Regions from separate parts of the Paenibacillus sp. FSL R7-0652 genome, predicted to be linked through region 3. Evidence: riboswitches for the same ligand, from Rfam matches in the RefSeq annotation. Region 3 holds a riboswitch; each other region holds the start of a gene.

Region 1 (4,277 bases), 2.7 Mb from region 3:
AACATGGGCATACAGAATGATCCGCCTGCTGTTCAGCATATGTTTGACTACATTCCGGCAATCGTGATACTCGATTATGACGGTTATTATATGTATGCCAAAGAGACCGCAATGACCGGGGAGACAGAAAGGTCTTTCAGACATGTGTGGAGCGCTAAAAAACCTTATACATACTCAGATTCGGACGGAAACAGCATTAATTTTACACTGGACGGTTATATTTATGCTTATGATGCCGGTATGGGAAAATGGATCGAAGGATTTCAGCAGGAACTGGCTGCAGACTCAACAATTACAGTCCTTCAAGACGCAGCGGTCTTTGAACAGGTGCGGCGCAGCCGGATCGTGACTCGTGTTCAGGATGATCTGGCAGACGTCATCAATCGTCATAATGAATTCGCCAGGAAAAATGGGATATCTTATCTGTTCACGATGCCCTTGATCTCACAGGAAGATTGGTACAATTCGATCAATGATACTGGCTTGATGGCTTTTATCCAAGGTATTGCTGCTGGAGATCAAAAAATTAACAATTATGCAATTGGCGGAGGAAGACTGGTTAAAAGAACAGCAGTTGTTGGCGGAATGGATTCCGCAACAGGCATTAAATATCATTATCCTGCGACATGTAATCCCGGTTTTCGTGCGGAGGAGGTATTTACGACTGCAAAGCAGGCAGCAGCGAGAGGGTATTTTGAGTATAACTGCTCTGCCCATTTTTCATTACTTTCAGAAAACACAGAATCTGTGCTAGAATAGGGGTTTGAAACGTGAACTAAAGTAATGTAAATAGATAGGAGCAGCCTCATCTTATGAGTTTATTGTCAGTAGAGAACGTCAGTCACAACTTTGGAGACCGAACGTTATTTAAAAATGTTTCTTTTCGTCTGCTTGCCGGAGAGCGTGTAGGTCTAGTCGGAGCTAATGGCGCCGGGAAATCAACATTAATGAATATCCTTACAGGAAAACTTCTTAAAGACAGCGGTAAAGTAGAGTGGACGCCGAAAGTTCGTTATGGATATCTGGATCAACACACCAAGTTAACACCAGGTAGGACGATTCGAGATGTTCTTAAAGATGCATTTCTGCCGCTGCTGGAATTGGAAAAGGAAATGATGGCCATCACCGACCAGATGGCCGATGCAGACGCGGACAAGCTGGAGCAGCTGCTTGAAGAAATGGGCGAGATCCAGGAACAGCTGGAACAGGGCGATTTTTATTTGATTGATGTCAAAGTGGAAGAAATGGCTAATGGTCTGGGATTGAATGCCATTGGGCTGGATCGTGATGTTGCTGCACTTAGCGGCGGACAGCGTACGAAGGTACTTCTTGCCAAGCTATTACTGGAGAAGCCTACTGCGTTGTTGTTGGATGAGCCGACAAACTATCTGGATGTAGAGCATATTGAATGGCTGACACGATATTTGAGAGACTATCCGCATGCATTTTTGCTGATCTCCCATGATACGGAGTTTATGAATGAAGTTGTGAATGTCATCTACCATCTGGAGTTTGCCAAATTGACGCGTTACGCTGCCAATTATGAGAAGTTCCTGGAAATGGCGGATATGCAAAAAGCACAGCACATTGATGCTTATGAGAAGCAGCAGGAGTATATCAAAAAGCAGGAAGATTTCATTCAGCGGAACAAGGCCAGAGCTTCGACCTCAGGACGGGCGAAGAGCCGGGAGAAACAACTTGGTAAGATTGACCGGATTGATCGTCCGGATGAAGCGGCAAAACCAACATTCAAATTCAAGGATGCCCGGGCGAGCAGTAAAACCGTTTTTGAAGGTATTGATTTTGAAATTGGTTACACATACCCGCTGCTGCCGAAAATGACAATGACGATAGAACGTGGAGAAAAGATTGCTATCGTTGGTTGTAATGGCGTTGGTAAATCGACACTGCTCAAGACCATTCTGGGTAAGATTGCGCCAATCAGCGGCAAAACATTTCTGGGAGATTATCTGGAGACAGCCTATTTCGAACAGGAAGTGCGTGCCGAAAATATTACACCGATCGATCATGTTTGGAATGAATTTTCACATCTGACACAGAACGAAGTGCGAGGGCATCTTGCACGCTGTGGTCTCAAAAATGAGCACATCACTCGCCCTCTTAATATGCTGAGCGGAGGAGAGCAGGCTAAAGTCCGATTGTGTAAACTGCTGATGCGGGAAAGCAACTGGGTTTTGTTTGATGAGCCGACGAACCATCTGGATGTCACCGCAAAAGCTGAGCTGCAGCGTGCATTGAAAGAGTATAAAGGAACCGTTTTGCTTGTATCGCACGAACCGGATTTTTACGAAGACTGGGTTACCAAAACGTGGAATGTAGAAGAGTGGTCCGAAAATGCACGATGACAAAAAAATTCGACTGTGGTAATATAGGCTACAACTTCATATGAACACTAGGGGGGCCGCACGAGCGGCTGAGATGGAAGAATGCGATTCCGGACCCTTTGCACCTGATCTGGATCATACCAGCGTAGGGAAGTGGCGCGTTTCAGCAAAAACGACAGTAAGTGATCCTCCAAAATATGAACAGGATCTCTACACTGCAGGTGATGCAGGCTTTCGATACCGGGCTAATAGTTAATGGGTATTTTAACTGTTAACAGGTATAACTGCATTTTCGTTATTGAACTGAATCTTTGTTTATACGCAGCCGCTCCCCTACGGGAGCGGCTTTTTTGATTTTTTATTAATATTTTTGGTTTCCGTATAAGCGATGTGAGGAGGGAGAACAAAGCTGCGTACAGTAAAATGCGAGAATGAAGCAGGGAGATTACGTGAGCAGATGAAGGAATTAGCCGAGCAGAAGAAATACCAACCGCAGAAGTTGGAAGAGAGCTTTAGACAGAGGTGTGAACAAGATCACTGCTCTTTTGAGCTGCATGCTGTATCCACAAATAAAGGGGAACAAGCGGCCATGCTGCGGGCAGCCAAGGAAATATGGCCTTGGGTGGATTATATTCACATCCGGGAAAAGCATCTCACGCTGCAGCAGCGGTTCAACTGGGCCAAGCAGATGGCAGCGTCCGGTATTCCAGCATCTCACATTGTAATAAATGGTGCGAATCCGTCGGAGTCCAGCCCCTTTTATCAAGGTGTGCATTGGAGTCGGGAGATGCTGCATAAGGCAGGAGTGGAGATGGCAGCCTGGCATCAGCATGATGTCCGAATGAGATTAGGCATATCCGTGCATTCCGCCGAGGAGGCGAGAATCGCTGAAGAGTTTGGAGCAGATTACCTTTTTTTCGGCCATGTGTACGCGAGTCAGAGCAAACCGGATACAGCACCAAGGGGATTGGCCGTATTGGCAGAGGTATGTTCAAGTGTTCGCGTGCCTGTTATCGCGATCGGAGGTATACAGCCAAGCCATATTCAGGCTGTCCGGTCATCTGGAGCCAGGGGGGCCGCTGTAATTTCAAGTATTTTAAAACATGAAAGCCCAGCCTATGCTGCCGCTCTTTTCAAACAAGCTGTGGAAGCCGGAATGTGAATGGTCGACAGCCAAGGAGATGTACAGCTGCGAAGTTAAGGAGATGAGAACGTGGAACAGAAAAGTATGAATCAATCTGAGGAGGCTTTCCCCTCATCGAGTAAATACGATAACCCTGAGCTTGACTCCATATGTAAACCATCAACTGAACCGTCAGAAGCTTTCCAAGCAGAAACCATTATTATTGGCGGGGGAATTATCGGCTGTGCGATTGCTTTTGAACTGGCATCCAGAGGCAGGGAAGTACTGCTTCTCGAACAGTCCGAGATTGCGAGTGGGAGTTCAGGTGCAGCCGCTGGTATGCTTGCAGCAGATAGTGAGGATTTTGCCCATCCTCTTATTGCACGGGCGGCGCGCGACAGCAGAGAACTGCTGCATCACCAAAAAGAGCAGCTGTACGCTCTTACAGGAATGGAGATAGGTCTTAGGCACACCGGTTTTATCACACCTTTTCGTTCCTATAGTGAGCTGAGTCGCTGCAAAGATAAACAAAATAATTCATCAGTTAAGAATCAGCTTTGGTGGGACAGAAGCACTGTGCAGCGGGAAGCGGCATGGCTGAACCGGGATGTGTACGGAGCTTATTACAGACCTTTGGAGAGCGAAGTGCTGCCTGTGTCGCTGACCAGAGCTTATGCGAGGGCAGCTCACATGATGGGAGCGCGGATTTGGGAAGGTGTGCAGGACATTCGTCTCGTTGTAAATAACAATGGAGTGCAGGGCGTGGCAGCTGCCAAGCGAGAGATAACCTGCAAACATGTGATTGTGGC
Region 2 (4,277 bases), 280 kb from region 3:
ATTTTGGAGAGGAGAACATGATGAAGCACCTCACTGTAGAACCAGGTCAATCCATCGGTGATATCCGGCTGGGGATGACACAGAACGAAGTTGAGCAGACAGACGCGTTCAGCCTTGATCCCAAAGTTGAGTATGATGCCCAAGGCAAAGCTCAATTTATTGAATTTTATGAGAGCGATGAATTCAAATGTATGCTCGGTAAACTCGATCTTCTGGGCACCGAAGCTGACGTTCTCATTCCACAGTTGGATGAAATATCGCCGTATGACCGGGAAGATCCTGAACTCGGATGCAGCTTCCAGTTCGATCAGATCGGCTTGATTCTGTGGCGTCCGGTTCCGATGACCCGGCAGGATATGCAGGAGAAGTGGTTTCTGGAGATGCCGCCCGAAAATCAGCAGGACGAAATGAAACACCTCTGCTTCTCTACGGCTGCTGTCTATGCCAAAGGGTATTATGACTAGTTACGTCATGTTGGAAGTTGACTGCCTCAAGTGAACAATCCAGCATCACTGCTCACTGCTCTCATACTCCGATACATAAAAAAGTGACCCAAGTTCAGGCTCGACAAGCCTGTTGGGTCACTTTTATTCGTTTGAACCATTCTATGCTCTATTCAGCTGGCCATCTACGACCTACCTTAACAGTCACGGTCTACGTCAGTAGATTAGTCATAATCTATAAACGTGCCCGATACTCCTCAGCCTTCGCCTGCATCCCAGCGGCGACTGCCTCTTCTTCCTTCAAGCCGCGATCTGCGGCAAAAGCACGGATATCCTGCGTGATGCGCATGCTGCAGAACTTCGGCCCACACATGGAGCAGAAATGTGCCTCCTTGGCCCCTTCTGCAGGCAGTGTCTCGTCATGGTAGGACAGTGCCCGTTCCGGGTCCAGAGACAGGTTAAACTGATCCCGCCAGCGGAATTCGAAACGTGCTTTCGAAAGTGCATCATCCCGGCGCTGGGCACGTGGATGCCCTTTGGCCAAATCAGCGGCATGAGCAGCTATTTTATAAGCGATTACCCCTTCGCGCACGTCATCCTTATTTGGGAGCCCGAGATGCTCCTTCGGCGTAACATAGCAGAGCATGGACGTACCAAACCAACCAATCATCGCTGCCCCGATTGCAGACGTAATGTGATCATAGCCCGGAGCAATGTCAGTAGTCAGCGGCCCGAGTGTATAGAAAGGAGCTTCCTGGCAGATTTCCATCTGCAAATCTACATTCTCCTTGATCTTGTGCATCGGCACATGGCCCGGCCCTTCGATCATGACCTGAACATCATGCTTCCACGCGATCTGCGTCAATTCCCCGAGCGTTGCCAGTTCCGCCATCTGTGCCTCGTCATTGGCATCGTAGATGCTCCCTGGGCGCAGTCCATCCCCGAGGGAGAACGCCACATCATACCTTTTCATAATCTCGCAAATTTCTTCAAAATGAGTGTACAAAAAATTCTCCTGATGATGTGCCAGACACCACGCCGCCATAATCGACCCGCCACGCGATACAATACCCGTCATGCGTTTCGCCGTCATTGGAATATAACGCAGCAGCACGCCGGCATGAATCGTAAAATAATCCACACCCTGCTCCGCCTGTTCAATCAGCGTATCCCGATACAGTTCCCAAGTGAGGGCTTCCGCCTCGCCATTCACCTTCTCCAGCGCCTGATAGAGCGGCACCGTACCAATCGGCACCGGAGAGTTGCGAATGATCCATTCCCGGGTGGTATGAATGTCTTTCCCAGTGGAGAGATCCATCACCGTATCCGATCCCCACCGTACAGCCCAGGTCATCTTCTCCACCTCCTCCTCGATCGAGGAAGATACAGCAGAATTACCGATATTGGCATTGATCTTGACATGAAAATGACGACCAATCAGCATCGGCTCACTCTCCGGGTGATTGATGTTGGAGGGCAGAATCGCCCGGCCGCTCGCCAGCTCCTGCCGTACAAATTCCGGCTCCACCCCTTCACGAATAGCTGCGTATTCCATCTCTGGCGTAATCAGACCCTGCCGCGCATAGTGCATCTGTGTAACGCAGCGCCCACCCAGAGCACGCAGCGGCTGTCCGCGAAAGCCTGGGTATTCCTCCGCTCCAGCTCTCCGTCCTCCAGGCTTCAATCCGTTATCCTCCGGTTTAACGGCGCGGCCCTCGTATGCTTCTACATCACCGCGCTCCATGATCCAGTGATTTCGGAGCGCAGGCAGTCCCTTCCGAATGTCCATCTGGAATTCGGGATCGGTCATCGGGCCGCTCGTATCGTAGACACGCAGCGGCTCATTATGCTCCACCCCTTGGGGAGTATTCGTGTCATGCAGGGCAATTTCACGCTCCGGTACAGCTATGTCCGGTCGTGAGCCCTGAATGTACACTTTGCGGCTGCCCGGGAAGGGCTGAACCCCGCCAGCCGCTCCGGTTTTCTTTTCCACCGGATGGCCATCGTTCCCCAATTCCTCTATTCCAATCTGCTTGCCCGTTTGGTTATGTGTACTCATGTCTCCTGTTTCCTCCTCTGTGATCTTCTTTTGTGCATTCTCTCACTAATGCGTCAGCTCCAACGACCACACCTGACAGAAAACATCCAAAGCACAGAAGCACAGCAGGAGTGATCCTGCTCAAGCAGCCCGATAGATCCAAGAGACAGATTTTTATGTACAGCAGCACGAGAACCGAGATTACTATACTGATCCGTTCAGCGTAATTTCATGGTTCCGTTGTTATTTTCCATCATCAACATGCCCTGAACGGCTGCCCCAGAACTCCAAAGGTACCGCGATGGTAAAGCACAACAACGAATGACTCTCTGCTTGCCGCCGTATATAAAAAAGCCGGTTCCGAAGGAACCGACTTATGTCCATCACCCTGCACGCAGCATGGACAAACCGCTGCAATGCAGCATTTGTCCATAGACAACGTCCATGGTGTATGTGATCATATGGCCGATTACTTCCCTACGCTGGTATGATCCAGATCAGGTGCAAAGGGTCCGGGATCTCATGCGATCCCGTCTCAGTCCGGACAATTCGGACTCCCCCAGTAACGTAAACGTATTGCGGCAACCAGGCCGCGTTCAAATCAAAAGATGACATTCATCTGGCCCCGCTGGGCCGTCCATTACAGAGTAGCTTAAACTGGATATAAATACAACCTTTATATTCCAGAGGGACCGGCTCATCTGTGTGACATTCAGGCGAAGGTGGCTGAAAAAGCTCCCTTTAGCCCGCTTTGCCCCTCTATAAAACATATCGATACCGCATCACATACCAATATCAGCAGACACTTATGACAACATAAGTCCCATTTGCGCAGCTGCTTCTTTCAATACCGGCGCATACTCATGCAGTGTTTCCTGTGAGAGCCTGCTGACCGGTCCGGACACGGAAAGTGCTGCCGCAATATTACCCTTGCGATCCATAATCGGTACAGACACAGCTGCAGCTCCTGGCTCACGTTCCTCATAACTGGTGGCATAACCGCTCACCCGAATATCCTCCATCTGCGCCAAATACACTGCTGGATCGATAAACACCGGCCATTCCGGGCCGTTCATCAGTTCCTCCCGGTCCTCTTCGGCGGCAAAAGCCATCAGCACTTTGCTGGATGCCCCCACCGAAAGCGGCAGTCTCGCACCAACGGGTGCAACACGCCGAATGGCCTGATCACTCTGCACCGCCTGAATACGAATCCGCTCACTGCCGTCACGAAGGTAAAGACTCACAGTTTCACCCAGACGATCTCGGAGCCGCTCCATCGCAGGCAGCAGCAAAATGGCTGGATCATCGCTGCGCGACATATGCGCCGACAATTCCCAGATGCGAATGCCTAGCCGGTATTTCTCGGTAGCCGCATCGCGTATCACAAAGCCCTTATCCTCCAGCGTAGCCATCAACCGATGCACCGTACTTTTGTGCAGACCAATCTGGCTGGCAATTTCGGTGAGTCCAAGATCGCTCCGCGTGGTAAAACATAATAATATATCCAGCGCCCGTTCGACAGCACGGACGGTTAACTTGCGGTCTTCCATGGCATAATGCCCTCCTCATGTTTCATCACATGAAACTTGGTTACATAAATTATATGAGAAACGGTCTCATCTGTAAACCAAAAATAGCTGCGAGGCAGGGGAAAAATATATATTTATGATCATTTTATAAGGCTTTAATCTCCTGTAAATTACACGCTATGGAAATGTTATCTATACATCTAAAGAACTATATAACAATTGCGTAACAAATGCCGTCAATCAATTGACTTTGATGATATCGGAACA
Region 3 (4,277 bases):
ACAATCGTTGAATTTACAACCGTTGGCGCAGCCGCCGCAGGCATAACACCAAATATGGAAGCTACCAGACCAGCGGACAACAACAGCGTTAACATCTTTTTCATCATCAACATCCTCCCTATAATTTAAATGGATTTGTCTGCAAGCCGCAGGCTTGTCTCACGGAACCGCAGCAGTAAGCACTGCCCGGAACCTGTCTTAATCCTACATAAAAAGGAAGATTACAGGAATAATCCCTGGATCACATTTACATTCCCCGGCATAAAAACGGATCGAACTGTATTTATCATCATATTCCATTCCGATGATATGTACCGATATTAACTTGGTATATGCTGTTTTTTACCGTCCTAATTACCATCAAGTTCATCAAAAAAGACTCTATCGTCTGCTTGCAGACAGTAGAGTCTTGGAGTATCTTATTCCTTTTTCGGCAGATCAGTCCTGATCTCGTGTAATCCATCCTGCTATTCTAACCCTTGTCTCAGGCTCCGGCTCCGAACCGCTGACGGTACCCACACTTGCGGCATAATTCCTCTACAGCCTCACGTTTAGAGAAACCGTACACCAGATTGTTCGCACGCTCTCCATCCACAATTTCCGAGAAAGACTTCTCATGGATGTTACCCAGGTTAATAACACCCTCTCCATCCAGACAGCAGGGAACGACGGTTCCGTCCACCAGCACAGCGGCCTGACTGCGCAGTGCATGGCAGAAGCCCCTGCCATCATCTTCAGGTGCATCCAGACTTGGCCACTGGAATTCATGATCCTGATTCAGGTACACATTCGGCGCGATTTTTATGCCGCTGCCTGGAACGACTTTTTCCTCAATCCGGAAGTCCAGATTGAATTCACGCTCCAGCACCTCCAGCGTCTCTCGGTTTCGATTCCTCTGTGCATTCGTAAAGTTGTCCTGTGTCAGATTCCATAATCGAAACGAGACAATGACATTATGTTTCACGGCTTCACGTACAAAAGTCAAAATGTTACGCAGATATCCGTCACGGTCGGTAGAGCCTTCATGACCGTCGAAGCTGTGCAGGGAGAAATTCATCTGTCTCAGTGCAGGTTTACCTATCAATTTATGCTGTGTTTTCGGCAGCAGTGTACCGTTCGTTGTAATGTTTACTTTGAATCCTTTGGCATGGGCGGAGTCCAGCAGCACGTCAATTTTGGGATGCAGTAGCGGTTCCCCTTTGACGTGCAGGTAGATGTGTTTGGTGTGCGGTTTGATCTGATCCAATATATTATTAAAGACTTCAGGGTCGATAAATCCTTTGGCACGCTTCGTTTGTGGACAAAAGCTGCATGCCAGATTACAGATGCTCGTAATTTCAATGTATACTTTCTTGAACGTTTTCAACTCAGGGTCCCCATTCTGCCGGGAGGAACACATGTCCTGCCCTCATTCGTAATACGGCCGTATGGGCCAATCTCCATTATATCGGGTTAATGAACGAAGGTAAATCCGAATAACGAATCAAGATAAACCAAATTATTCAGAAACATCTTCTTTTTTTGCGCAGCTTTCAACGTATTCACAGTCAGCCAGCCCTCTTTACATTATGGCAGGATGTGATATAGACTGGGGACATAACTCCATATTTTGCACAATACACTAGGGGAGTCTTACGGCTGAGACGAATCGTTATATTCGGACCCTTTGAACCTGATCTGGATTATACCAGCGGAGGGAAGTGAGCAGCCTTTATGAATAGTGGATTCTCCCTAGTTGTTAAGGGGAACCATCACCATAGTTACAACTGGAAGCCCTGCTCATTTCTCCGGAAATGGGTGGGGCTTTTTTTATATTCCATCGCAAAGGAACCGGACGATTATCTTCTCTATTCCCAACGTGCAAATGGATGTCACATGATTCACCATCATCAGATCATTTTAGATCAAGGAGGAAATTGCGATGTCATATCTTCAACGTGTACGTACACTCAATCCTTTGATTCATAACATTACCAACCTTGTGGTTGCTCCTTTTACTGCAAATGGTCTGCTTGCCCTTGGTGCCTCTCCGTTCATGGCTTATGCTCATGAAGAAGCCGCTGATGCTGCCCGTATGGCTGGAGCAGTCGTTCTGAACATTGGCACATTGGATGATAGAGTTGTTCAGTCGATCCTGCTGGCCGGGAAGTCTGCCAATGCACATCATGTACCTGTTGTACTTGATCCGGTTGGTGCGGGAGCAACCGCTTATCGCACCGATACGGTGCAGAAGCTGGTTCGTGAGCTTCGTCTCACTGTGCTGCGCGGTAATGCTGCCGAGGTGGCCCATGTCATTGGGATGCCGTGGAATATCAAAGGTGTGGATGCCGGAACTGGCGAGGGTGACCGGATTGACATTGCGGAGCGCGCTGCACAGCGTCTGGACTGCATTGTTGTCATTACAGGTCAGTACGATGTTATTACGGACGGGTATCAAACATTTCTGACCAGCAACGGACATGCTTTACTCACCCAAGTGACAGGCGCAGGCTGCCTTCTAAGCTCGGTGATTGGTGCTTTCGCTGCCGCTGCCGCACCAGGAGATGATTTACTGCACAGTGTGACCGAGGCAGCTGCCTTTTATGGTGTTTCCGCTGAACGGGCTGCAGCTCGAACAGCTCATCAGGGTCCTGGCAGCTTCCAGATGGAATTTCTAAATCAATTAGCACAGGTGACACCTGAACTACTCTCGGAGCACGCGCAGATTCGCCAGATTCGGGGAGGTGTACGATGAACATTACGCAGGCATTAACGATTGCAGGTTCTGATAACGGTGGCGGTGCCGGAATTCAGGCTGATCTCAAAACCTTCCAGGAGCTTGGTGTATACGGAATGACGGTGATTACTGCGATCGCTGCACAGAACACTATGGGTGTGCAGGGCGTATTTCCCATCAGTTATGAAGGCATAGCCCAGCAGCTCGATTCAACGGGAGAAGACTTTCAGCCGCGTGCGGTCAAGACAGGCATGCTGTATAGTGCCGAGATTATTCGTCTTGTCGCGGCAAAATGGCAGCAGTTCGGCTGGACCAATCTGGTGATCGATCCGGTGATGGTAGCTAAAGGCGGTGCACCTCTCCTCCAGCAGGAGGCGGTGCAGGCACTTGTTGAGGAGCTGATGCCCCATGCCCTGCTCACAACACCTAACATCCCGGAAGCTGAACTGCTTACGGGTATGAACATAACCAATCTGAACGAACGCGAAGAAGCTGCAAAACAATTGGTACAGATGGGCACAACGTATGCCCTGATCAAAGGAGGACATGAGACTGGTAGCGGAACGGTAGTGGATGTTCTGTACGACGGGCAGTCCTTTCATTACCTGGAGAACCTGCGTGTAATGACACGTCATACGCACGGAACCGGCTGCACCTTCTCTGCTGCCATTACGGCCGAACTGGCCAAGGGTTCTTCTGTTCTGGCTGCCGTTACAACCGCGCGAGCCTTCATTCAGGCAGCCATTGAAGATGAGCTGGGATTCGGGGCCGGGCACGGACCGACGAATCACTTCGCGTACCAGCGCAGACAGCGAGGTGCATGCTGATGCGTAGATGGGATACGGAAGCGGTACGCCGTGCGCTGCAGTTGTATTTGGTGATGGGCAGCGTCAATACGACGCGTGACCCGGTGGAGGTGCTGCGCCAGGCGATCGCTGGCGGCATCACGCTGTTCCAGTTCCGCGAGAAGGGAACTGGCGCCCTGACAGGCGAAGCCCGAACAGCGCTTGCGCTGCGGCTTCGCGAGGTGTGCAGCCAGCACGGGATACCGTTCATCGTGAACGATGATGTGGAGCTGGCTGTGGCTGTAGAGGCCGACGGTGTACACGTCGGTCAGGACGATGCGGACGCGGCGCTGGTGCGCGCCCGCATTGGCGAAGGGCGGATGCTTGGCGTATCCGCCCACTCCGCCCTTGAAGCCCGCCTTGCCGTGCAGGCGGGCGCAGACTATCTTGGCGTCGGGCCAATGTACCCGACGCGCTCCAAAGCGGATGCCCACGCTGTGCTGGGCCCCGCCGGGATGGCGGAACTGCGCGCCGCAGGCATCGCGGTTCCGGTGGTTGGTATCGGCGGCATTACGCCCGATACCGCGGCCGCCGTGATGGCGGCTGGAGCCGACGGCGTCGCCGTCATCTCCGCCATCGCGGGAGCGGCCGATGTGCACGCAGCGGCTGCACAGCTCGCCGCGATCCTGCGCAGGGAGCAGGCATAGCCGTGCTCCCTGCCCGAGAATGCAAAGGCTGCAGCCACTCGGTCTGCAGCCTTTGCATTCTTGTTTTAT

Evidence for each region. A riboswitch is a leader RNA that binds a small molecule or an ion and turns the genes downstream of it on or off. The one in region 3 is predicted to bind thiamine pyrophosphate.
Region 1: it holds a riboswitch for thiamine pyrophosphate, as region 3 does, so the genes downstream of both, MKY97_RS16565 (thiamine phosphate synthase) here and thiM (hydroxyethylthiazole kinase) in region 3, are expected to answer to the same signal.
Region 2: it holds a riboswitch for thiamine pyrophosphate, as region 3 does, so the genes downstream of both, thiC (phosphomethylpyrimidine synthase ThiC) here and thiM (hydroxyethylthiazole kinase) in region 3, are expected to answer to the same signal.

What each region holds. Positions count from the first base shown of each region.
Region 1 is NZ_CP152001.1:3,741,744-3,746,020, reverse strand. It holds gene MKY97_RS16575 (hypothetical protein) at 1-759, shown strand, start outside; gene MKY97_RS16570 (ABC-F family ATP-binding cassette domain-containing protein) at 813-2,366, shown strand; TPP riboswitch at 2,406-2,514, shown strand; gene MKY97_RS16565 (thiamine phosphate synthase) at 2,803-3,507, shown strand; gene thiO (glycine oxidase ThiO) at 3,559-4,277, shown strand, end outside.
Region 2 is NZ_CP152001.1:716,831-721,107, reverse strand. It holds gene MKY97_RS03380 (hypothetical protein) at 1-464, shown strand, start outside; gene thiC (phosphomethylpyrimidine synthase ThiC) at 679-2,502, opposite strand; TPP riboswitch at 2,939-3,052, opposite strand; gene MKY97_RS03370 (IclR family transcriptional regulator) at 3,288-4,031, opposite strand.
Region 3 is NZ_CP152001.1:997,968-1,002,244, reverse strand. It holds gene MKY97_RS04535 (pectate lyase) at 1-104, opposite strand, end outside; gene MKY97_RS04530 (radical SAM/SPASM domain-containing protein) at 485-1,366, opposite strand; TPP riboswitch at 1,614-1,716, shown strand; gene thiM (hydroxyethylthiazole kinase) at 1,922-2,734, shown strand; gene thiD (bifunctional hydroxymethylpyrimidine kinase/phosphomethylpyrimidine kinase) at 2,731-3,543, shown strand; gene thiE (thiamine phosphate synthase) at 3,543-4,208, shown strand.